3 regions of the Shewanella sp. 10N.286.51.B8 genome follow, and region 1 is predicted to be linked to each of the others. Evidence: predicted binding sites of a transcription regulator. Region 1 holds the regulator's gene; each other region holds the start of a gene.
The links. Region 1 encodes sigma-54, which starts transcription at its own class of promoters, with help from an activator protein. Its sites were predicted from a motif close to GTTGGCACGNNNNTNGNNT; they were not measured.

Region 1 (7,955 bases):
ATTATCGAGTGGCGCTAAAAAGCAGCTTACTCGCTGGCATGGAGCCCTTTTATTAATCGTCTTTATTGCGTACCAAGTTGTCTTATTTCAATCACAATAATGGGGCATAAAGATGTGTGACTCACCAAAGCGTAACCCGAAATCGCTTTGGACAATAGAGAGATACATATGACAGAACAAACACAATTGCGCCAATGGGGTCGTCAAGTCATTGATATTGAAAAGGCAGCATTAGATAACCTTTATCAATATGTAGACTCAGACGAGTTTGGCCAAGCCTGTGAACTCATTTTAGAATGTAAAGGCAAAGTCATTGTCATGGGCATGGGCAAATCTGGCCACATTGGCAATAAGATTTCTGCCACACTCGCCAGCACAGGCACGCCTGCATTTTTTGTTCACCCTGGCGAAGCAAGCCATGGCGACTTAGGCGCTCTGGCAAAAAATGATATTATTTTAGCCATATCAAATTCTGGTGAAGCCAGTGAAATTCTCACCTTAATGCCCGTTATACAGCGCATGGGTGTCCCGGTAATCGCGATTACGGGTAAACCAGAATCCAATATGGCCAAGCTATCTAAACTGCATTTATGTATTGAAGTGCCTGAAGAAGCCTGCCCATTAGGGCTAGCACCAACATCAAGCACCACGGCAACCTTGGTGATGGGTGACGCCTTGGCCGTAGCATTATTGCAAGCGAAAGGCTTTACCCGTGATGATTTCGCCCTATCCCACCCTGGTGGCTCTTTAGGTCGTAAACTATTACTTAAAGTCAGCGATGTAATGCACAAAGGCGCTGATATTCCACAGGTGAAAAGTGAGCTCTGCATTACTGAAACCCTATATGAGATCTCAAATAAAGGTTTAGGTATGACTGCAGTGATCGATAATGCAGACAAGCTAGTCGGGATCTTTACTGACGGTGATTTACGCCGCGTCATCGATGCTGAAGTGAACCTGCGTACTACCGCTATTGCCGATGTAATGACAACCAACTGCATTACCATCAGCCCAGGTATTTTAGCCGCGCAAGCATTACAGATTATGGAAGAAAAAAGTATTAACGGTTTAATTGTCGTAGACGAGAACCAACGCCCAGTCGGCGCACTTAACATGCTCGATATGGTTAAAGCTGGAGTCATTTAACATGTCATTACACGAAACACTGCACCAAGGTTTTTACGGCCCAATCTCTGATGATGTTTGGCAAAAAGCCAAAAAAATTAAGCTGCTTATTTGCGATGTCGATGGGGTATTTTCCGATGGCCGTATTTATTTAAGTAATGCAGGGGAAGAGTTAAAAGCATTTCATACCCGTGATGGTTATGGCATTCGCTCTATTTTAACCAGTAATATTCATGTTGCTGTGATAACCGGGCGTAAATCTGCCATTGTGGAAAATAGAATGACCGCTTTAGGTGTCACTCATATTTATCAGGGTGTTGATGATAAACTAGTGCCTTACCAAAGCCTGTTAGATACCTATGGCGTTAGCCCAGATGAAGTCGCCTATATTGGTGATGACATGGTTGACTTACCTGTGATGAAACAGGTTGGCCTTGCAGTTTGTGTGGCTGATGGCCATCCTTATGTTAAACAACATTGCCATATGACCACCACCATTAACGGCGGAAATGGCGCATTACGTGAACTCACCGATTTGCTATTACTTAGCCAAGATAAGTTTGAAAATGCCCACGGAATGAGTATATGAGCCGAGTGACCTTCGCTATTATCGGATTTTTTGGCGCAGCCTTAGTCCTTTATTGGCAAGTACAAGTTAAACGTAGTCAGATGGAGGCAAGTAAATTGCCTGCCCCTGCTCGCCCTGATTTTATCGCCAATGACTTACGCACCACTGAATTTAATGAGCAAGGTTTAGTGCAAAGCCGAGTCTCAGCGAAATACATGGAGCACTTTCAGCAAAGTAATGAAACCATGTTTACTGAGCCTGTCTACCTTATTTATCCTGAAAATGGTGAAGCCGAATGGCAATTAAGCGCAGATTTAGGCAAGCTGAATAATGAAACAGGCAAAGTAGTTTTAGAAAATAATGTTATTATTGATGCAATAAACATCGACGAGCCATTACAATCTTTGACAACCACCATGTTGGCACTCGATATGAACACCATGATTTTGACCTCAGATAGACAAATTTTTGTTACTGGGTCAGATTTTAATATACAAGGTTTAGGCCTGTATGCTGATTTAAATGCTCAAGAACTTGAACTTTTAAGTCAAGTAGAAGGAACGTATGAAGCAAAGTAAACTTTTGATTGCCTCACTACTCAGTGTAGTCAGTATTGCCAGCGCCTATGCAAAAGAAGGCGATTTACAGCAAGAGCTTAAAGTCGCAGCTGTGAGCCAAAAAGCTGACATAAAAAACAATCAGGTCATCTTCTATGGCCCAGTTAATGTGACTCAAGGGTCGATTAACATTAATGCCGACGAATTACGCGCATTTGGCACCGAAAGCGGCACCCAAAAAACCATGGTTGCCACAGGTAACCCTGCGACATTTTCCCAAGAGTTAGATGATGGCCGTATTGGTACTGCCAGTGCCGATGAAATTAAATATGAGCTTGCCACTAGCATTTTAACCTTAACGGGTAATGCTAAATTGGACCAAGCGGGTAGCCAGGTTACTGGTAACCTAATTAGCTACAACATTGAAAAGCAGCAGTTAATTGCTGAAAGCACCGGTACTGGTGAAGATCGGGTTATCACTATTTTTCAACCAGAAAGTCACCCAGACTTGATTGATTCTGAAAAGAAAAAAGATGAGCAACCACATTTACCAGACAGCGCTAAACCCGGTGATGACACGCCACCAGCTATAATTGAAAACAACAATTTATCTGCTGTAGAGGCTGTGAACTCAACTGAAACACCCGAAGTAACTGAATCACTTAACGCTGAGGCGCAGGCGACATTGTCAGCCCCAGCAGCTGAGCAAAATGACTAATGACCCAAATTACGTTAACCGCTGAAAATCTCGCTAAGAGTTATAAAAGTCGCCAGGTAGTAAAAGATGTCAGCCTGACGGTAAAAACCGGCCAAATTGTTGGCTTACTTGGCCCTAATGGTGCGGGTAAAACCACCACCTTTTATATGGTCGTAGGCCTAGTCAAAAGTGATAAGGGCCGCATTCTGATCGATGAAGATGATTTAACCGCAGATCCAATGCATTTGCGCGCCCGAAAAGGCATTGGCTACTTACCTCAAGAAGCCAGTATTTTTCGTAAGCTCACAGTACACGATAATATAATGGCAGTGCTTCAAACTCGCAAAAGCTTATCAAATGAGCAGCGCATTGAAGAACTGGAACATTTATTAGAAGAATTTAACATAACTCATATCCGTGATAGCCAAGGTATGGCGTTATCGGGAGGCGAGCGTCGCCGAGTTGAAATTGCACGCGCATTAGCGGCAAATCCTAAGTTTATTTTATTAGATGAACCTTTTGCAGGGGTAGATCCTATCTCAGTAATCGACATCAAGAAAATTATTCAACAACTTAAAAGCCGTGGTTTAGGGGTGCTAATTACCGACCATAATGTCCGTGAAACACTTGATGTGTGTGAGCGAGCATATATTGTGAGTCACGGAAACTTGATTGCTGAAGGAACACCTGCTGAGATCTTAGTCAATCAGCAAGTTAGGTCGGTATACTTAGGTGAACAATTCAAGCTATAGTTAGCACTATTCAGTTTTTAGTATGGCATTCGCGGCCAACAACAAACCTTAATCTAGTCTATTTTTCTAGGATCATAAACTAGCGCCCACACTGTTCGTCGCGATGATGTAATTCAATTAGGGACAAGCGGTACATGAAAGCCTCACTCCAACTCAAAATGGGTCAACACTTAACCATGACCCCACAGTTGCAACAAGCGATTCGCTTATTGCAACTTTCCTCATTGGAGCTACAGCAAGAAATTCAACAAGCACTTGATTCAAACCCGCTATTAGAGCTTGAAGACGAATTCACTAAAGCCAAAGAGCCCGTAAAAGAAAACGCCCTGCAAACTGACACCGATTTTAGTGATAATAGCCAAGTCACCATAGAAAAAGACACCTCAACGGTTGATACCACTGAATCGCTCACTAAAGATTCTATGCCTGAAGAACTCCCTATGGATACCACATGGGATGAGGTGTATACCGCCTCGCCTACTTCTGGCTCTGGCGCAGTATCGAGCGGTAATGATATGCCGTTTCAAGGCGAAACCAGTGAAGGCTTGTATGAGCATCTTGAATGGCAAAAAAACCTCACTCCCTTTTCTGAAAATGACTTAGTGATTGCAACCGCCATTATTGATGCCATTGATGAGCGCGGTTACCTCACCCAGAGCGTTGAAGACATTTTGCAATCCTTAGGCACTGACGATATCGAACTCGATGAAGTTGAAGCTGTACTTAAACGGGTACAACACTTCGATCCCGTCGGCATTGCAGCGCGAGATTTAAGTGAGTGTCTATTAATTCAATTAGGCCAATACCCTAATGAAATTCCTTGCATAGATAATGTTAAGTTACTGATTAAAGATCATCTTGATTTAATCGCCGGTCGTGACTTTAGGTTACTGATGCGTAAAACCAAGCTTAAAGAAGATGATTTACGTGAAGCCATTGAATTTATTCAAACGCTCAATCCACGTCCAGGCTTGCAAATTACCCCCATTAAAGATGAGTACGTCATTCCTGATGTTACTGTACTTAAAAAGAATGGTCGCTGGGTGGTCGAGCTAAATCCCGATAACATGCCTAAAATTGGCGTTAACCAGCAATATGCAGCTATGGCCAAAGGCGGTTCAAGCCAAGCTGACAGCCAATTTATTCGTGGTCATTTACAAGAAGCTAAATGGTTTATCAAAAGCATCGATAGCCGTAATGAAACCTTACTAAAAGTGGCTAACTGTATCGTACAATTTCAGCAAGGTTTCTTTGAGTTCGGTGAAGAAGCCATGAAGCCGATGGTGCTCAATGATATTGCTGAAGCGGTTGAAATGCACGAGTCGACCATTTCACGGGTCACGACCCAAAAATACATGCATACCCCCCGTGGACTTTTTGAACTAAAATATTTTTTCTCAAGCCATGTAAGTACCGATGATGGTGGAGAATGCTCTTCTACAGCAATTCGCGCATTTATTAAAAAGCTCGTAGCTGCAGAAAACCCGAAAAAGCCTCTTAGTGATAGTAAAATGGCGACACTATTGGCTGAACAAGGGATTAACGTTGCTCGACGTACGATAGCCAAATATCGAGAGGCAATGCTCATCCCTCCCTCAAACCAACGCAAAAGCTTATAACTTTTGTTATTGGAGGATGACCTATGCAAATTAACCTGACTGGAAACCATATTGAAATAACTCAATCTTTACGGGAATACGTGCAAACAAAATTTTCAAAGCTTGAACGACACTTCGAACAGATCAATAATGTTCACGTTGTGCTCGATGTTCAAAAGCTACAACAGATTGCCGAAGCCAAACTGCACCTAAAAGGCGGTGAAGTGTTTGCTGTATCGCGTAACGCTGATATGTATGTGGCAATAGACGCCCTGATAGATAAGCTAGACCGTCAGGTAATTAAACATAAAGAGAAACTCACTAAGCATTAACGATGGAACTTCGTACCATCCTGCAGCCGGCGTGCACTACCTGTGCCACTCCGGGCAGTAAGAAAAAGGTACTGGAATTAATCAGCAATTTAATGGCTGCCCAGTACCCAACCCTTTCTTCACAGGCTATTTTTGAAAGTCTAATAGCGCGTGAAAAAATGGGCAGTACAGGTATAGGAAATGGCATAGCAATTCCACATGGGCGCTTAGATAATATCGAAGAACCCATTGCTATTTTAATCAAATGCGAAGAGCCAATCGCCTTTGATGCCATAGACAAGCAACCTGTAGATATTTTATTTGCGCTTCTTGTACCTGCAGATCAGTGCCAGCAACACCTAAGCACATTATCTAGCATGGCAGAGAAACTCAGTGATAAATTGATACTTAAACGACTTCGAAAGAGTCATGACGCTACAGAACTTTATCAGGTTATTACTGCATGAAACTTGTCATCGTATCGGGACGTTCAGGTTCAGGAAAATCAGTCGCACTGAGAGTGCTTGAAGATTTAGGTTATTACTGTGTTGATAACCTGCCACTGCCACTGATTGGCAGCCTGCTTGAACAGCTTAAAGATAGTAACGAGCTTGTCGCCATTAGCGTCGATGTGCGTAATATCGAAGAGCAAGGCAAAGTACTCAAAGAGCAAATTGCTTTACTGTCTGACGATACCAGCATTACCAGTTTCTTTTTAAACGCCAACGATAAAGTGTTACTGAAGCGTTTTAGTGAGACCCGCCGATTACACCCACTGTCTAAGAATCAAATTTCGTTACAAGAAGCCATTAAGCTTGAGGGGCGGTTACTCGAACCCATAGCCAAAATGGTTGATCACTATATCGACACCTCGCAAACTAATATCTACGAATTGAGCGATCATGTTCGGCAAATCTTGCTAGGCAGTGTTGATAAAGAATTAGTGGTACATTTTGAGTCATTTGGCTTTAAGCATGGCATGCCGGCTGAAGCAGACTTTATGTTTGATGTGCGCTTTTTACCGAATCCGCACTGGGAGCTTGAGTTAAGGCCCTACACAGGCCTAGATGCGCCCGTGCAAGAGTTCTTAGAGCGACAGCCTTTGGTGAATAAGTTTATCTGGCAAATTGAAAACCTTTTTGACACTTGGATGCCACATTTAGAGCGTAATAACCGCAGCTACCTGACCATTGCCATTGGTTGTACCGGCGGTCAGCACCGTTCGGTTTATATTGCCGATCAGCTCGCTAAACGTTTCAACAACTCTAAGCACAAAGTCAGCGCCCGCCATAGAGAGCTTGGCATTGAATAAGCTAACCACAACGCCAGCCAAAACGGTGGCCTATTCAAAGCAAATTACCATCAGTAACAAGCTAGGCTTGCATGCGCGAGCGGCGACTAAATTGGCAATTTTAGCTACCGAGTTTGACGCAACTATCACCCTTATCCAAGGTGAGAAACAAGCCAGTGCTGCCAGCGTATTGGGGTTATTAATGTTAGAAAGTGGCATTGGTAAAATCATTACTGTTGAAGCTCAAGGCCGTGATGCAGAAAAAGCCCTTGAGGCCGTATGCAAGTTAATCAACGATAAATTTGACGAAGAAAGCTAACCGCCTGCGCCCAGTAACATCTCCAAGGAAACACAGCGACTCACCTTTACCATTATTTTATTAGCTATACTCAACACACCACCAAGCAGTATTAGCGTGTTTATGAATTGCGCATCAAGCCATCAGATATTAGAAATTTCTTCATTCTTTCCGGTGAGTTAAGTTAACATTTCATCATCGTCTTTTCAGGAGTAGCCAATGGGTATTGAAGTCATCGACAGCGAACTGACCGAACAACGTCTTAATCAGCTTACACAAGCATTAGGTAGCGGTATGTTTGTTCATGTCAGAAATATGCTTCATGACATGGCCGCCTCCGATGTGGCATTAATTCTTGAATCATCACCGCCGAAAACTCGTCAAGTGTTATGGCAACTGATTGATCATGAGCAAGCGGGTGAAATCCTAGAAGAACTCGGTGAAGAGTTAAAAGATTCACTCATCAGCGCTATGACCCCAGAAAAAGTAGCCCAAGCCACCTCAGGGATGGATACCGATGACTTGGCTTACATCTTAAGAAGTTTGCCAGATGCTGTTTATAAAAAAGTACTGCAATCCATGAGCAGTCAAGACCGCCATCGCGTCGAACAAGCACTGTCATACCCTGATGACACCGCTGGCAGTATCATGAATACAGATACGGTCACTTTGCGTCCTGACGTTAATATTGATGTGGTATTACGCTATTTGCGCCAGCGCGGCAACTTACCCGATACCACAGATACCTTATATGTGGT
Region 2 (7,955 bases), on a different contig from region 1:
TAGCGCCACTTTTAGCGGCATATAGCTCACTGGTCAGTATCACCTCGCCATTGCCAGCCTTTAATGCAAACTTGAACTGACCATTATTGCCTTTGCTTAACTCGAACCATCCAGACATAACACGCTCCTAATTACAGTGCTCGTAGTACATATAGTTAGTGCATACCAAAAATAGTATGCACATATGTTTTATGAAATTAAGTCTAGTAAAAAGAACCTTTAACGGTAGCAACTTTAGTTGGAGTTTCAGCAATAAAATGGAAGGTGCTTGAGCGTTACAAACTTGAACTGAAAATCCGAAGGATAGCGAACGATCAATAAAAAATATGGTCTCCCCACAAGGACTCGAACCCTGATCGATCGCTTAGGAGGCGACTGCTCTATCCTGTTGAGCTATAGGGAGACTAAGCGCAATTATACAAGTTTTAATCTTGATTAAAAGGCTTTAAATTTAGTTGCTTAAATCTTAATCACGATATCTTGTATTTGAATATTCCCTGTTGCGTCTATGCCTTGTAATACTGCGGTGGCACTTTCTTCTGATACTTGATCAATAGTGACTGTTGCGCGGTTTGGTGTGGCAACGGCGCGCATTAAATTCACTCTGTCAGGGATGTTTTGTTGCAATACAATTTGAAAGCTATCACCGGCTCTCACATGGTGCTTACGGCCTAAGTTAATAATTATTCTATTGCCTTGTTTAGCCACAATTTGTCCCAGCAGTGGGCGACAATTTAGCAAATTATCAATGTCAGCAGTGCTTTGCTGCATAAGCTGGTTAACCGTTTGGCCATAGCTTGAGCGCCAAAAACGTTTAGTGGTGGGTGATACGGTTTCGTCACGTTTAAACTCCCACTGCGCCTGTGCTGAGTAATCTTTACTCCAGACTTTTTCACCGCTAATAGCGTGATACAAAGTTAACTTAAAGCTGATTTGTCTTTGTGGGTAGCCGTGAAATAAGCCAAACATTAATCCTGAGGTGGGCTCGGTTGACATATCGAGGATTTCTGGTTGTAAGATATATTGGCTATCGGTGATTTCGCCTAACCAACTTGGGATGCGATTACCTTTAAAATTGATTAACTCATTGCTGTGATCTAGTGCTTCATCGGCGTGAATGCGGGCAAAGCTATTATGGGAGTGACTATTTAGTAGCACGCCATACTGTTGTGATAGTGCTTGAGTAAAGTTTAATAACTGACCATAACGTAATTGAGCGCGATCTTGAATACTGGCCTGAGGCACCATTATTGCCGCTCTTAATTGCTGACCTCGGCATTGCTGAGCTGAGTCGTCTTGAAGATCTAATCTTAGTAATACAGTAATGTCAGTGCTGGTGAGCATTTCAGATACCAGTTCAATATTATTGTCTTGTCCTATATGACTAAACTGAAATGCATCTTGGCTTAACTGCCCCTGACCCATGATGTATTGACTATTAACGTTAACACCAACCCCAGCTTGCATGCTGGCATAGCTTAGCGCTTGGCTGATCGCCACTTCACGCGCCTTATCTACATTGCCATTAATGATATTCGCATGGCCTGTTACTTCAATAATTTCAGCTTTTAACGGCAGACTCAAGATACTGACAAACAGCAATATGGCTGCGGAGTAGAGTCGCTGGGTTGTTTTACTGCATATTTTCATATTAATCACTTGCTTAAAGATAACGATGAACGACTAATACAGTGCCAAGTTTATGGCGTTAAAGTACTAGGAGCGATTGTTTGAGAATAAATGCAAAGAGTGTGCCTGTTATTGGTTTTTAATATATAAGTCGTTAAGCCAATGCTGAAAGGGATTAATTATCTAAAGTTTTTATCCTGATTGCCGATAGTGTTTTTAGAATTCATTTTTAACCTTTAGGCCTCAAACGCCTTAGCCCATAGCAATGCTTGAGTTAAATACAGGAATGCAATATGCGCCGAATTGGTTTACTTCCAATCATGATGTTGATGACAGCTTGTGCTGGCTCACAACCGACAGAGTATGATGATTTATCTTATGTCAATGAAGGCTATGAGATGAATTTTTGGTATGAGTCTGAGCCCAAAACGGATCATGTTATTCACTACGATATTCAGCAGTCAGGCATAGCGCCCAAAGCTGGGGTTAACCGCTTGGCGGAAAAAATTGTCAATGAATTAGTGCTACAAAACGACAGCTTACGAGCTGATCAACCACTGCTGATCACCACACCTGTCATGCTTGATGATTACGGACAAACTAATTTGCTGGGGCAGCAATTGCAGCAAGGCATGTTGACTGCATTTCATGCCAATGAATTTAATCTTGTTGATATGAATGTGGCTAGTTCACTTCGCGCCACTGCGGAGGGTGAGTTTATTTTAAGCCGCGACTGGAAGCAGCTTGCCACAGATTTAGCGGTATCCCATGTGGTCGTAGCCACCATGGGCACTACCTCAGAGGGGGTGGTGGTCAATGCCAGAATTGTCAATACTAGCAATAATCGAGTAGTGTCAGCGGTACAAACCTTTGTTAAAACCCACAGCCTGCCAGGCTATTTAACACCTGCCAATAAGGTGATTTCAAAAGACGGCATCTTGTATCGAAACGAGCATGCAGGTATGGCAAGCGTGACTATTTTAGGAGATAACCAATGAAGGCAATACTGTTTGCAGCCCTGACAGCAGCCCTCACCTTGTCCGGGTGTGCGGTAAACGACAAGTATGTGCAATGGGAAACCGAGGCGCCTAAACAATTTCCTAAACTAACCGCTATTGGTTATGCGCCGTTAGCAACGCAACCGGCAACAGAGCAATCTCACAAGGTGTTAATGGCGATGCAAGCGTCTAAAATTGCCGCTTATCGTGAACTGGCTGAGCAAGTGTATGGCCAGCAGATTGATGCCAGTAGCCAGGTCGATGATTGGTTGCTGAATAAGCAAACCGTTACCGCCAGTGTCTCGGGCATGATTAAAGGCGCTAAAGTGGTCAAAAGCTATCCGGCTGGTGATATGTATGTGACTGAGTTAGAACTGGATTTTTCACAGGTATGGAGCCTATATCAGCAGCAAAATAGGCCTAGAACGATTAAGCATGTGACTTACTTTTAGTTAAATTTAATTATTTAAATCCAGTCATTTAAATTAACTTAACTGAAGTACAAAAAAACCGCTCTTTGAGCGGTTTTTTGGTTTTTAAAACACAATCTAGCAACTCGCAGGGCAGTTAATTACCGCCTCGATTATGCTTTAAGGTTTTGCCCTAAAGAGGAAATCGTTGAAGTTCGGCCTTTGTCATTATAGGTCAGGCTTGATGCATTACGGCTCATTTGCAGCGCTTGAGAGAAGCGATTAAGGCTGGCTATATTAAGCTCAATTAAGCTGGCATTTTGACTATTGATGGCCTTGCACTCGTCTAGAATCGCTTTGGCTTCTTCGACTTTAACAATGAGTTCTGGCTCAGCGTTTAATAATGCTTTTTCTGGGTGAGAGGCTAACTTTTCATCATTAAGTTTGAGGTTGTTTAGGCAGTCAACCTTGTCTTTTGCCAGTGACAGTAGTTTATCTGCGTCACGTTCAGTAAGGGCTAATTTTTCTTCAGATACAAGTAATTTCAGCGACGACAAGGTGTCGTGCTGAAAAGATAACAGCTGTAGTAATTCAGTCATAAGTTACTCTTTATTAAAACCCACATTACCCGTTAAGTAATGTGTGGCCGATAATATCAAGAGTAACGATGAGGTTACTCTTGGTCGAAATTTAATCCGTCAAGATCAGCTTCAAAGCTAGCAATGTTAGCAGCTAACTTTTCAGGATCGACTTTGTAGCGACCTTCTGAAATTGCTAATTTAATTGCATCAACTTTGCTTTGGTCAACTTCTGGTAAAGATGCCATATTACTCTGCACTCCCTGCAGCTGCTGCGCTTGTGCAGTAATACTGACCGAATCCGTTTTTACTGGGGCAGCCGTGGTCTTAGCCGCTGAGTCAGCTGTTTGCGTTGTTGCTCCTGCGTCGCGATTGGTGCGCAACTGAGCATGAGAAGCTGTTTTTAGATGGTTAATATCAATTGCCATGTGAGGCTCCAGCGTAATGTTAGGGTTTTCCAAACAGGTTATCGGCCTTGTCAGAAAAAACTTTAGAATATTTTACATTCTAACTTCAACTTCGCCAACGCCTGTGACAATGACATCTAATCGCCTGTTAGAATTGCTATTTCTGACTCTAATAGCATCGCCAATATTACCATCTCTTAGTGCTTCTCCGGCAGTTTTTATTTCAAATGCGTTTGTTTTAGCATAAATAGATACCGAATCTCCTTTGCAAACAAAGCATAAATTATTGTTTAGCAAAGGCGCTTTAGCTGACACACGCCTTTTTGAGCGGGTACCGAGTAATTGTGAGATCTCAGAAAAAAACTGCCCGCGGATACTGTGTTGGTCAACATAGTTAATTGCCACATTATCTGCTGTGATTAACTCACCTTTTTCAATAATTCCCAATGCTGTCACCACTGGATACATAACCTCAACTTTAACCGAGATAAACATTTGCCATGGGTAGTCATAATCAGGGCTGATACAGCTAATTTTGACTGTGTTGGTGCGGCTAATTTCGCGGTCACTGGCCATTTCAACACTAATGGGTGGCAAACATCTTGGCGGTGTTAATCGGCCATCAAGATTTTGCGGGCTAATGTTGATCACCGCATTGGGCTTTTTAGCAATTTTTTTTGCTACTACCTCTTTAGCTAATTCAGTAATGGTCGATAGAGAGTAAGTTATGGTGGCATCTTCACTGGCGTTAACCGGTAAAGATAAAAAAATAATGATCAATAGTAGAATGTTTTTCTTCATAATATTCTAACTAGCTTGATTGGCCAGGTTACCTCTAAACTTCAATTTTAATTAGCAATGATAAGGCTAAACATTCTCAATGTTATCTTTGTCAGAAGTTTGACTTTTTTCATTGAAATCGTCGCTTAAATGCGATGTGACCACAATCAAGCAAAAACTATGCCTATAGCTAAATTTAAGCGCTAAACCAGCAAATTGGTATAAATTACTGTGTTACAATTTGCGAAAATGGTTTTACTGTCGCTTTAAAACACTGATTAACAGTGAACTCTAATAATAAATCCCACTAGGGAAAGCATTCATAAAACAAGGCAGGGTTATGTCGAGCATTCTTGATTCAGTTAATAAACGTACCCAACTGGTAGGCCAAAATAGACTGGAGTTACTGCTTTTTAAACTTAATGGTCGCCAACGTTTCGGTATCAACGTTTTTAAAGTAAAAGAAGTATTACAGTGTCCGCCACTGACAAAGTTACCCCGTTTAAGCCCAATGATTAAAGGCATTGCTCACATTCGGGGCTCGACTATTTCAGTGATTGATTTAAGTGCGGCAACTGGTGGCCGTCCGTTGGCATCGACTGAAAATTGCTTCATCATTATTGCTGAGTATAACCGCAGTATTCAGGGCTTTTTGGTTAGCTCAGTAGAGCGCATTATTAATATGAATTGGGAATCAATTATGCCACCGCCACAAGGGGCTGGGCGCAACTCTTATTTAACTGCAGTAACCGAAATCGAAGGTGAATTGGTTGAGATTTTAGATGTTGAAAAAATTCTTGATGAAATATCACCAGTAAAAACGGAATTAAGCCAAGCTGCCAGTGATGCTATTACCATTGATAAAGAGCAGCATTACCATATTATGGTGATTGATGACTCTGCAGTTGCTCGTAAGCAAATTATCCGTTCATTATCGTCATTGAACCTGCAAATTGACACCGCTATTGATGGTAAAGATGCCTTAGAGAAATTAAAAGCGATTGCCACTGAGATGGATAATGTTGCCGATGAAATTCCACTGATTATTTCAGACATTGAAATGCCAGAAATGGATGGCTATACCTTAACGGCGGAAATTCGCGACGATCCAAAACTTAAAGATATTAAAGTGGTGCTGCATACTTCATTAAGTGGCGTGTTTAATCAGGCCATGGTTGAAAAGGTCGGCGCAAACGACTTTATCGCTAAGTTTAATCCCGATGAGTTAGCGTCAGCGGTCAACAAACATCTCATTTTATAATAATTCAATCTACAACCTAGGGCTGATGATTCACCATAGGTTGTAGATTTCACGTTTGTTACCAAGTGCTCGGTAACCAAACAAAGCGGCGGCTTTAGATTGCAAACAATGTAAAGCGCCTCTTTAAAATAGGATGTAAAAGTGCCGAACAAATCACTTGCTGAAGCAGAATATAATCAGTTTAAGCTTTTTTTAGAGCAACACAGTGGCATTGTATTAGGTGACAACAAGCAATATTTAGTAAAAAGTCGCTTAGCGCCTTTAATGGGCAAGCATGATTTGCCCTCATTATCGGAAGTGGTTAAGCGCTCAATGAAGCCAATGGAGCGGCATTTACGGGCGGAAGTGATTGACGCTATGACCACAAATGAAACTCTGTGGTTTAGAGACAAATACCCGTTTGAATTACTTCATGATGCTTTATTACCTGAATATAGCCGCTTAGGTCGGCCGTTAAAAATATGGTCAGCCGCTTGCTCGTCAGGGCAGGAACCCTATTCATTGGCAATGACTATTTTAGAGTATCAGCAGCGTAAGCCGGGGGCATTGCCTGGTAGCGCGACGATCCAAGCCACCGATTTATCACCTTCAATGCTAGCGCGTTGTAAAAAGGCCGAATATGACAGCTTAGCCTTAGCCCGTGGGCTATCAGATGAGCGAAAGCGACAATTTTTTGATCCAATGCCGTCAGGTCATATGAAAGTGAAAGATAATGTTCAGCGGTTAGTGAATTTTAGAAGTCATAACCTGCTTGAAAGTTATAGCTTATTGGGTAAGTTCGATATTATCTTTTGTCGTAATGTGTTGATTTATTTTTCTCCAGAGGCAAAAGCTAAAATTTTGCGGCAATTTGCTGCCGCCCTTAATCCCAATGGGATTTTATTTTTAGGGGCGTCAGAATCTATCTCAGGTTTAAGTGATGAATTTACGATGGTGCGTTGTAACCCAGGGATTTACTATCAAAAGAAAAATATATTGTAAGTTTATGAATTAATATGTTTTTAGTTAATAAAATGCCGACTTACGTCGGCATTTTTCATTTTTATCCTTTCTCATCTTAAAACCGCAATATTTTGGCATAAGGTTTGCTTTGTTAGTGACAGTTAGCTGATGGAGGCAATTTTATGGCGATTAATTTTGAAAATGGTTTAGGGGTACATCAATACTCGTTGGGCATACGTGCTCAAAGGGCTGAAGTGCTATCTAGTAATATCGCCAATGCCAATACCCCGGGTTACAAAGCCCGTGATGTAGACTTTGCCTCTGCCATGAATAGCGCCCGCTCTCATCAGCAAGGGCTGCAAATGAGTCAAACAACTGACAAGCACTTTGACCTTAAAGCGTTAAGCCAAGAGCATGTGCAGTTTCGGGTGCCAAATCAGCCAGACACAGGTGACGGTAATACGGTGGATATGCAAGAAGAGCAATCTGCATTTATGCAAAACTCTTTGGAATATCAAATGTCACTGGGCTTTCTTGAAAGTAAGTTTTCTGGCATGCGTAAAGCCATTAGAGGTGATTAATTATGAGTCTTTTTAATATTTTTAATGTGTCAGGCTCGGGTATGTCTGCGCAATCGGTGCGCTTAAATACCACCGCCAGTAATATTGCTAATGCCAACACAGTATCAAGCAGTGTCGGTGAGACCTATAGAGCTCGTCATCCTATTTTTGAGGCTGAAATGGCCAAAGCCAGTCATCAGCAAAATAGTTCTCATAGTGTCAGTGTTAAAGGCGTTGTAGAAAGCGATAAACCGTTATTAAAAGAATTCTCACCTAATCATCCAATGGCTGATAACGATGGGTTTATTTATAAACCCAATGTCAATGTGATGGAAGAAATGGCCGATATGATTTCTGCTTCTCGGTCATATCAAATGAATGTTCAAGTGG
Region 3 (7,955 bases), on a different contig from region 1:
CAGTGTCGCCAGCGGTCCGATCCTTAACCTCAGAGGCCTAGGTGGTATTCAATTGTCTGATGTACTGGCAGTGGCAGAAAGTTAATAACACAAACAATAATAAGCTGCCAGAAATCTGGCAGCCACACAGAACCTAATTTAAAGCGCTAAGAGGTGATTTATGTCGTTTAATATTGCATTGAGTGGTATCGCAGCTGCTCAAAAAGATCTCAACACCACGGCTAATAACATTGCCAACGTCAATACCATTGGTTTTAAAGAGTCTCGCGCTGAATTTGCCGATGTTTATGCTAATTCAATTTTTTCAAATGGTAATACCGCAGTGGGCGGCGGCGCAACCACAACTCACGTAGCGCAACAGTTTCAGCAAGGTAGCTTACTGTTTACTAACAACTCCTTAGATATGGCTATTAGTGGCGGTGGTTTCTTTGTTACTTCATCTGAAGCGGGCAGCCAAGATCATGCATTCACCCGTGCTGGTGCATTTAAAGTAAACTCAGAAAGTTTTATGACAGATTCAGCCGGTAACTATTTACAGGGTTTCCCTGTGGATGCTGATGGTAATTCGACTTCAGTGAGTTTAACCACCACCCAACCGATTAAAATCCCCGATACTGCAGGTAGCCCAGTGAAAACCGGTAACGTTGGTTTTCAAATGAACCTCAATGTTGGTGATGAAGAACTTGATCCAGCAAACTTTGATCCAGATGACGCAGATACTTACAATAACTCAACCTCAGTAACTATCTATGATTCACTTGGTGAGGCTCATATCTTGACCACTTATTTTGTTAAACCAGAAGGTGGTTCCCATACTGGTGAGAATAACTGGGTTGCCTTTTATGCTGTTGATGGCAAGCAAGTGGATATTGATGCGCCAACGGGTGGTTCATTCCCAACAGATACTACTGGTGATGGTATTGCTGATTCAACTGGTACCGCTGAAAACGCATCCGGCTGGAAAGGCTCAGTACTTACATTTAATGATGCCGGAACTTATACAGGATCTGATCCAGCGGTAGTGTCTACGGTTGAACTAGGTAGTAATGGCGCAGGTGTTATCGGCACCGGCGCTGACGGCTCCCAAAAGGTGAACATCGATTTTAATAATCCTACTCAATACGCCTCACCGTTTGAAGTGACAGAGTTAACCCAAGATGGCACCACAGTCGGGCGCTTAACCAATGTCGGTGTCGGCGATGACGGTTTAGTAACAGCCAGTTACAGTAACGGTTCAACCGTGCCATTAGCTCGGGTAGCATTAGTACGCTTTTCTAATGAGCAAGGCTTAACTCAAGTAGGTAATACCTCTTGGAAAGCCAGCTTAGACTCAGGCCCAGCACTAGCAGGTGAGGCCAATAGCGGCACTTTTGGTAGTATTCGCTCGTCAGCACTTGAGCAATCAAATGTTGATTTAACCACCGAGCTGGTGGATTTGATTTCAGCTCAACGTAACTTCCAAGCCAACTCACGTACCCTTGAAGTTAACAATACCCTTAACCAAACGGTATTGCAGATCCGCTAATTAATCTCGCGCTTTAGTAATCTCGCGCTTTAGTAAACTCGCGCTTTAGTAAAGAGTTGCCGCCATGGCAACTCTTTGCCTTATTGTTCACCTCATTCTTCACCTCGTTACTACAGCCATTAACCTGCCCAATATTGCTTATCTTGTAAATTTCCCCGCTGTTTATAACTGCAAATTTCATCTAAAACTCAAACCCTTAATTTTTTGGCACGTTGATTGCTAGTTCTGTGTATATCTTTTGTTATGAAGAAAGTTTGACGGAGCGGTAAATGGACAAATTACTTTATGTTGCCATGAGCGGCGCTAAGCAGAATATGAATGCTTTGGCGGTGCGAGCCAACAATTTAGCTAATGTGAATACTGACGGCTTTAGAGCTGATTTGGTTCAAGCACGCTCTATGCAAGCTTTTGGCGAAGGTTTACCGACTCGTGTTTTTGCAATGACAGAAAGCCCCGGGCATAACTTTGACTCAGGCCCACTTAAAACCACAGGTCGTGATTTAGATATTGCCGTTAAAGATAAAGGCTGGATAGCTGTGCAAGCTGCTGATGGCGGTGAAGCCTATACCCGTTCAGGCAGTCTAAATTTTGACACTACCGGCTTACTCACTAATGCGCGTGGCAATCCGATTATGGGGGAGGCTGGGCCAATTGTGCTGCCACTGCCGGTTGAAAAAGTGCAAATCTCCCCTGACGGTATTATCTCGGTTAGACCCCAAGGCGCCACAGCCGACATAGTCGAAGAAGTTGCGCGGATTAAATTGGTTAACCCCAACAACGCCGACATGATGCGCGGTGAGGATGGCTTGTTTCGTTTAACCACAGGGCAAAACATCCCTAATGATCCCAATGTTCAAGTTGAAAGTGGCGCAGTTGAAGGCAGTAATGTCAATGCGGTATCTGAAATGGTGGCGCTAATTGATATTCAGCGCCAATACGAAATGCAAGTGAAGATGATGAAAAACGCCGAAGATCTTGATCGCGCCTCGTCAGCTTTAATGAGAATTAGTTAGGAGTAATTATTATGCATCCTGCTTTATGGATCAGTAAAACCGGCCTAGATGCCCAACAAACCGACATTTCGGTTATTTCTAACAACGTGGCCAACGCCAGTACCATTGGCTATAAAAAAAGCCGCGCAGTGTTTGAAGATTTGCTTTATCAAACCGTTAACCAAGCGGGCGGCGTCAGTGCTGATAACACCAAACTACCTAATGGCTTAAACCTCGGTGCGGGTACCAAAGTGGTTGCCACGCAAAAGATGTTTACCCAAGGCAATATGTTAACCACAGACAATGCCTTAGATCTAATGATTGAAGGTCCAGGCTTTTTTGAAGTTGAAATGCCAGATGGCACCGCAGCTTATACCCGTAACGGCCAATTTAGCCTAGATGAAAATGGCCAAATTGTGACCCCAGGTTCGGGTTATGTCATCCAGCCTGCCATCACCATTCCTGATGATGCCACTTCAATCACAGTGTCATCTGAAGGTGAAGTTTCAGTGAAACTTTCAGGTGCTACAGAAAATACCGTCATTGGTCAGTTAGCCATGAGCGACTTTATTAATCCATCAGGGTTAGACCCACTAGGGCAAAACCTTTACACCGAAACCGGTGCCAGTGGCACGCCGATTCAGGGCACGGCTTCATTGGATGGTTTAGGGGCTATTCGTCAAGGGGCGCTTGAAACGTCAAATGTTAACGTGACTGAAGAACTGGTTAACTTGATCCAAAGTCAACGTAATTACGAAATGAACTCGAAAGTGATATCAGCTGTTGATCAGATGATGTCTTACGTAACACAGAACTTATAAGCTTTGATGATAAGAGAGGGGATGATGAATAAGGTTTTAGTCTTAGCATCAGCATTTGTGATGCTGGGTTGCAGCTCAACTCAGCAAAAACCCATAGCCGATGATCCATTTTATGCGCCTGTTTACCCAGAAGCGCCGCCAACCCAAATGGTGTCAACGGGTTCAATTTACATGGATCATCAATCATCCAGTTTGTACTCGGATATTCGTGCCCACAAAGTGGGTGACATTATTACCGTATTGCTTAATGAGTCGACCCAAGCGAAGAAAAGTGCCAATAACGAAATTAAAAGAGGCTCTGATTTAAGCGTCGATCCGGTTTATGCCGGTGGCAGCAATCTGTCGATTAAAGGAATTCCGCTAGATTTTCGTTATTCAGATGACATGAATACCAAGCGTGAGTCAGATGCCGATCAGTCAAACAGTTTAGACGGCAGCATCTCAGCCAATGTCATGCAAGTGCTTAACAATGGCAATTTAGTTATTCGCGGCGAAAAGTGGATTTCAATTAATAATGGTGATGAGTTTATTCGCGTTACTGGCATGGTACGTAGTCAAGATATCACTCCTGATAATACCGTTGAATCCACCCGTGTTGCCAATGCTCGGATTCAATATAGCGGTACCGGCACTTTTGCCGATGTCCAAAAAGTGGGTTGGTTAAGCTCCTTCTTTATGGGCCAATGGTGGCCTTTCTAAGGAGTTAACCATGAAAATCAAATCCCTCATTTTATTATTGCTCAGCATGGTGTTGGTGTCACAGCCAATTCAAGCCCAGCGCATTAAAGATATTGCCAATGTCCAAGGGGTACGAAGTAACCAATTAATTGGTTATGGCTTAGTGGTGGGGTTACCCGGCACAGGTGAAAAAACCCGTTATACCGAACAAACCTTTAGAACCATGCTAAAAAACTTCGGCATTAATTTAGCCGATAATGTTAACCCTAAAACCAAAAATGCCGCTGTGGTAGCCGTGCATGCAGAAATGCCTGCCTTTATTAAGCCCGGTCAAAATCTTGACATCACGGTATCAAGTATTGGTGAAGCAAAAAGCTTACGTGGCGGCACCTTGCTGCAAACCTTCTTAAAAGGGGTTGATGGTAATGTTTACGCCATTGCCCAAGGCACCTTGGTGGTCAGTGGCTTTAGCGCAGAAGGTCAAGACGGTTCACGGGTGATACAAAATACTCCTACCGTTGGGCGTATTCCTAGCGGCGCTATTGTGGAGCGCAGCGTGATGTCACCTTTTGCCAGTGGCGATCACCTCACCTTTAACTTGCGCCGTGCAGATTTTTCAACCGCCAAAAACATGGAACAAGCCATTAATGATTTGCTTGGCCCCGGTATGGCAAGGGCGCTTGATGCTACCTCGGTGCAAGTGAGTGCGCCTCGTGATGCATCCCAAAGAGTGTCATTTTTATCGACCCTTGAAAACATTCAAGTTGATATGGCCGATGAGTCAGCCAAAGTGATAGTCAATTCGCGTACAGGCACCATAGTGGTGGGGCAAAATGTACGCTTAATGCCAGCAGCTGTGACCCATGGTGGCTTAACCGTCACCATTGCTGAAGCGACCCAAGTATCACAACCTAATCCGTTTTCGGATGGTCAAACGGTTGTTACAACCGATAGCACCATAGATGTTGCCCAAGACGATAGCCGAATGTTTTTATTTGACCCTGGCACCTCGCTCGATGAGCTAGTCAGAGCGGTAAATTTGGTGGGCGCTGCCCCTTCAGATGTACTGGCAATATTAGAAGCGTTAAAGATGGCAGGCGCTTTGCATGGAGAGCTTATCATCATCTAAAAATTGTCGGTATGACTATGGAAAAGCTGTCAAATTCATCGAACTATCTGGATCTAGGGGGACTAGATTCATTACGTTCCAAGGCCCAGAAAGACGAGAAGGCGGCATTACAAGAAGTCGCCAAACAGTTTGAAGGGATATTTATTCAAATGCTGATGAAAAGTATGCGTGAAGCTAACGCAGTCTTTAAATCAGACAGCCCGATGAACAGTGAAACCACCGAATTTTTTGAAAACATGCGCGATCAACAAATGTCGGTGGATTTATCAAACAAAGGTATGTTGGGCATCGCAGACATGATGGTGCAGCAACTTTCTCCCCAAGAAAGCGGTTTTACCCCAGCCTCAGTGCTGCGCGGTAATATTGACGCTAACAGTGCACAGTCATTAGTTAACTCTACGAATAAGCCGGTAGATTTTCTTAGCACAGTAGTGAGTGCAAATTCTGCCCCTGAGCGCTCAGAGGCTGATCAGTCAATGTTTAACCACACAATGCCTAATCACTCAACTGTTAATATCTCAACTGCGAACGCTGCAATGGCTAAGCCGATAATTGATAGCCAAGAATTAGATCAAGTTTTGGCTGGTGATCGTGTTGCCACTAGTGGCAATAGCTTGCCGCAATCGATGGCACCAACGCCGAATCAGTTTGACAGCCCGCAACATTTTGTCTCAGTGCTTTATCCCCATGCTGAAAAGGCCGCGAAACAGCTTGGCACCACCCCTGAAGTATTACTGGCGCAATCGGCATTAGAAACTGGCTGGGGTCAAAAAATGATCCGTCGTGATGACGGCACAGCCAGCAACAACTTGTTTAATATCAAAGCCGACAGACGCTGGGACGGCGATAAAACCTCAGTCAACACCTTAGAGTTTGAGCAAGGGGTGGCAGTAAAACAACAAGCAGACTTCAGAATGTACGACAACGTTGAACAAAGCTTTAATGACTTTGTGTCATTCATCTCCAATGGCGAGCGCTACCAAGAAGCCAAAAAAGTGGCAGCACAGCCCGCCAAATTTATTCATGCCCTACAACAAGCAGGTTACGCAACTGATCCTCAATACGCCAATAAAGTGTTGAAAGTCATGGAGTCAGTAACCAATGGACTTAAGTCCGTATTACCAAAAGAGACTAACTAATGGCTATCGATTTATTAAACATTGCCCGTTCAGGTGTTATGGCAGCCCAATCGCAAATGGGCGTCACCAGTAATAACATTGCCAATGCCAATACCGTGGGCTATCACCGCCAAGTTGCAGAGCAATCGTCATTAGGGTCCCAACAAATCGGTAGTAGCTTTTATGGTACAGGTACTTACGTATCTGATGTGAAAAGGGTTTATAACGAATATGCCGCAAGAGAGCTGCGCATTGGCCAAACCTCCATGAGTGGTGCTGAAACCCGTTACAGCAAAATGAACGAAATGGATCAGCTGTTCTCGCAAATTGGCGCCATGGTGCCAGCCAGTTTAAATGACTTTTTTACCAGCATTAATAATGTTGGCGATTTACCGACAGATCTCGGTATGCGTAACAACATGCTTAGCTCTGCCGGGCAAGTGGCTAACAGCCTTAATCAAATGCAAAGCCACCTTGACTCGCAAATGAAGCAAACCAATGCGCAAATCGGCGCTGTTGCTGATCGCATTAATGAGATCAGTACTGAGCTTGCCAACATCAACCTCGAGATCATGAAGTCGCCAGGGGCTGACAGCCAATTATTAGACCGACAAGATGCGCTGATTTTAGAGCTAAGCGAATATTCTGAAGTTAATGTTATCCCGCTAGATAATGGCGCTAAAAGCGTCATGCTCGGCGGCTCAGTGATGCTAGTGTCCGGTGAAGTGGCGATGCAAGTCGGCACCACTACAGGCGATCCCTTTTCGAATGAGCCAAGGCTAACCACATCAACTGGTAATAGCACGTTAGTGATTGACGGCTCTAAATTAGGTGGCCAATTAGGCGAGTTATTTAACTTTCGTGATCAAACCTTAATTCCAGCCTCTCAAGAGCTAGGGCAACTGGCCTTAGGCGTGGCAGATGCCTTTAACCAAATGCAGCAAAATGGTTTTGACCTAGACGGCAATATTGGCAGCAATATTTTTACTGATATTAACGACCCCAGCATGGCCGCAGGTCGAGTCGGTGCCTACAGTACCAACACTGGTGACGCCAATCTGAAAGTTAATATTGACGATGTAGGCCAATTAACCGGCAGCGCATACGAATTATCTTTCACTGCGCCAAACACCTATGAGCTTAAAGACACCCAAACAGGTAAAGTTGAGCCACTAACCCTTAATGGCAATCAGCTTGAAGGCGGCAATGGTTTTAGTATTGAAATTGATGCTGGCAGTTTTGCTGATGGCGACCGTTTTGAAATTAGACCTAACGCGGGCGCTGCAGCAGGGCTCAATGTGGCAATGACAGATCCAAGAGGCATAGCTGCAGCTGGGCCTAATATCTCAGCTGACTCAGGCAACTCAGGTAACACCAGTGTAAAGCTCACAGACATTGACCGAACTCATACCAGCTTCCCTGAAACGGGTAGTGAGCTTACCGTCAAAATTGATACCGCTAAAAATACTTTTCAAGTACTGGATGCCAACGGCGCCATAGTCGGCGCTGAAAAATCCTTTACCCCACCACAAATTGACACCGGCTTTGGTTTTAGTTTTGAAATTAACGACTCATCTTCAGCAGGTGTCACTGACAGCTATAGCTTTGATTTGTCCTTTGCCGAAGGCGACAACAGTAATGCGGTTGCAATGGCGCAATTGGCCGATGCCAACATTATGAATAATGGCTCAA

Region 2: a site for sigma-54 is predicted at 4,972-4,990, ahead of flgA (flagellar basal body P-ring formation chaperone FlgA). Genes of this name have one in related genera too.
Region 3: a site for sigma-54 is predicted at 1,729-1,747, ahead of flgF (flagellar basal-body rod protein FlgF). Genes of this name have one in related genera too.

What each region holds. Positions count from the first base shown of each region.
Region 1 covers NZ_JBFRKG010000008.1:35,544-43,498, forward strand. Annotated here, with positions in the region: gene AB4160_RS04155 (calcium/sodium antiporter) at 1-100, shown strand, start outside; gene AB4160_RS04160 (KpsF/GutQ family sugar-phosphate isomerase) at 169-1,146, shown strand; gene kdsC (3-deoxy-manno-octulosonate-8-phosphatase KdsC) at 1,148-1,714, shown strand; gene lptC (LPS export ABC transporter periplasmic protein LptC) at 1,711-2,271, shown strand; gene lptA (lipopolysaccharide transport periplasmic protein LptA) at 2,258-2,968, shown strand; gene lptB (LPS export ABC transporter ATP-binding protein) at 2,968-3,699, shown strand; gene AB4160_RS04185 (RNA polymerase factor sigma-54) at 3,834-5,318, shown strand; gene hpf (ribosome hibernation promoting factor) at 5,342-5,629, shown strand; gene ptsN (PTS IIA-like nitrogen regulatory protein PtsN) at 5,632-6,075, shown strand; gene rapZ (RNase adapter RapZ) at 6,072-6,920, shown strand; gene AB4160_RS04205 (HPr family phosphocarrier protein) at 6,946-7,218, shown strand; gene mgtE (magnesium transporter) at 7,417-7,955, shown strand, end outside.
Region 2 covers NZ_JBFRKG010000006.1:30,766-38,720, forward strand. Annotated here, with positions in the region: gene AB4160_RS02705 (YegP family protein) at 1-118, opposite strand, end outside; tRNA gene AB4160_RS02710 (tRNA-Arg) at 328-403, opposite strand; gene AB4160_RS02715 (flagellar assembly protein T N-terminal domain-containing protein) at 460-1,650, opposite strand; gene AB4160_RS02720 (FlgO family outer membrane protein) at 1,923-2,627, shown strand; gene AB4160_RS02725 (LPP20 family lipoprotein) at 2,624-3,079, shown strand; gene AB4160_RS02730 (flagella synthesis protein FlgN) at 3,211-3,636, opposite strand; gene flgM (flagellar biosynthesis anti-sigma factor FlgM) at 3,711-4,043, opposite strand; gene flgA (flagellar basal body P-ring formation chaperone FlgA) at 4,116-4,823, opposite strand; gene AB4160_RS02745 (chemotaxis protein CheV) at 5,143-6,063, shown strand; gene AB4160_RS02750 (protein-glutamate O-methyltransferase CheR) at 6,205-7,044, shown strand; gene flgB (flagellar basal body rod protein FlgB) at 7,188-7,586, shown strand; gene flgC (flagellar basal body rod protein FlgC) at 7,589-7,955, shown strand, end outside.
Region 3 covers NZ_JBFRKG010000006.1:39,508-47,462, forward strand. Annotated here, with positions in the region: gene flgD (flagellar hook assembly protein FlgD) at 1-85, shown strand, start outside; gene flgE (flagellar hook protein FlgE) at 161-1,525, shown strand; gene flgF (flagellar basal-body rod protein FlgF) at 1,795-2,538, shown strand; gene flgG (flagellar basal-body rod protein FlgG) at 2,550-3,338, shown strand; gene flgH (flagellar basal body L-ring protein FlgH) at 3,363-4,037, shown strand; gene AB4160_RS02790 (flagellar basal body P-ring protein FlgI) at 4,084-5,145, shown strand; gene flgJ (flagellar assembly peptidoglycan hydrolase FlgJ) at 5,163-6,284, shown strand; gene flgK (flagellar hook-associated protein FlgK) at 6,284-7,955, shown strand, end outside.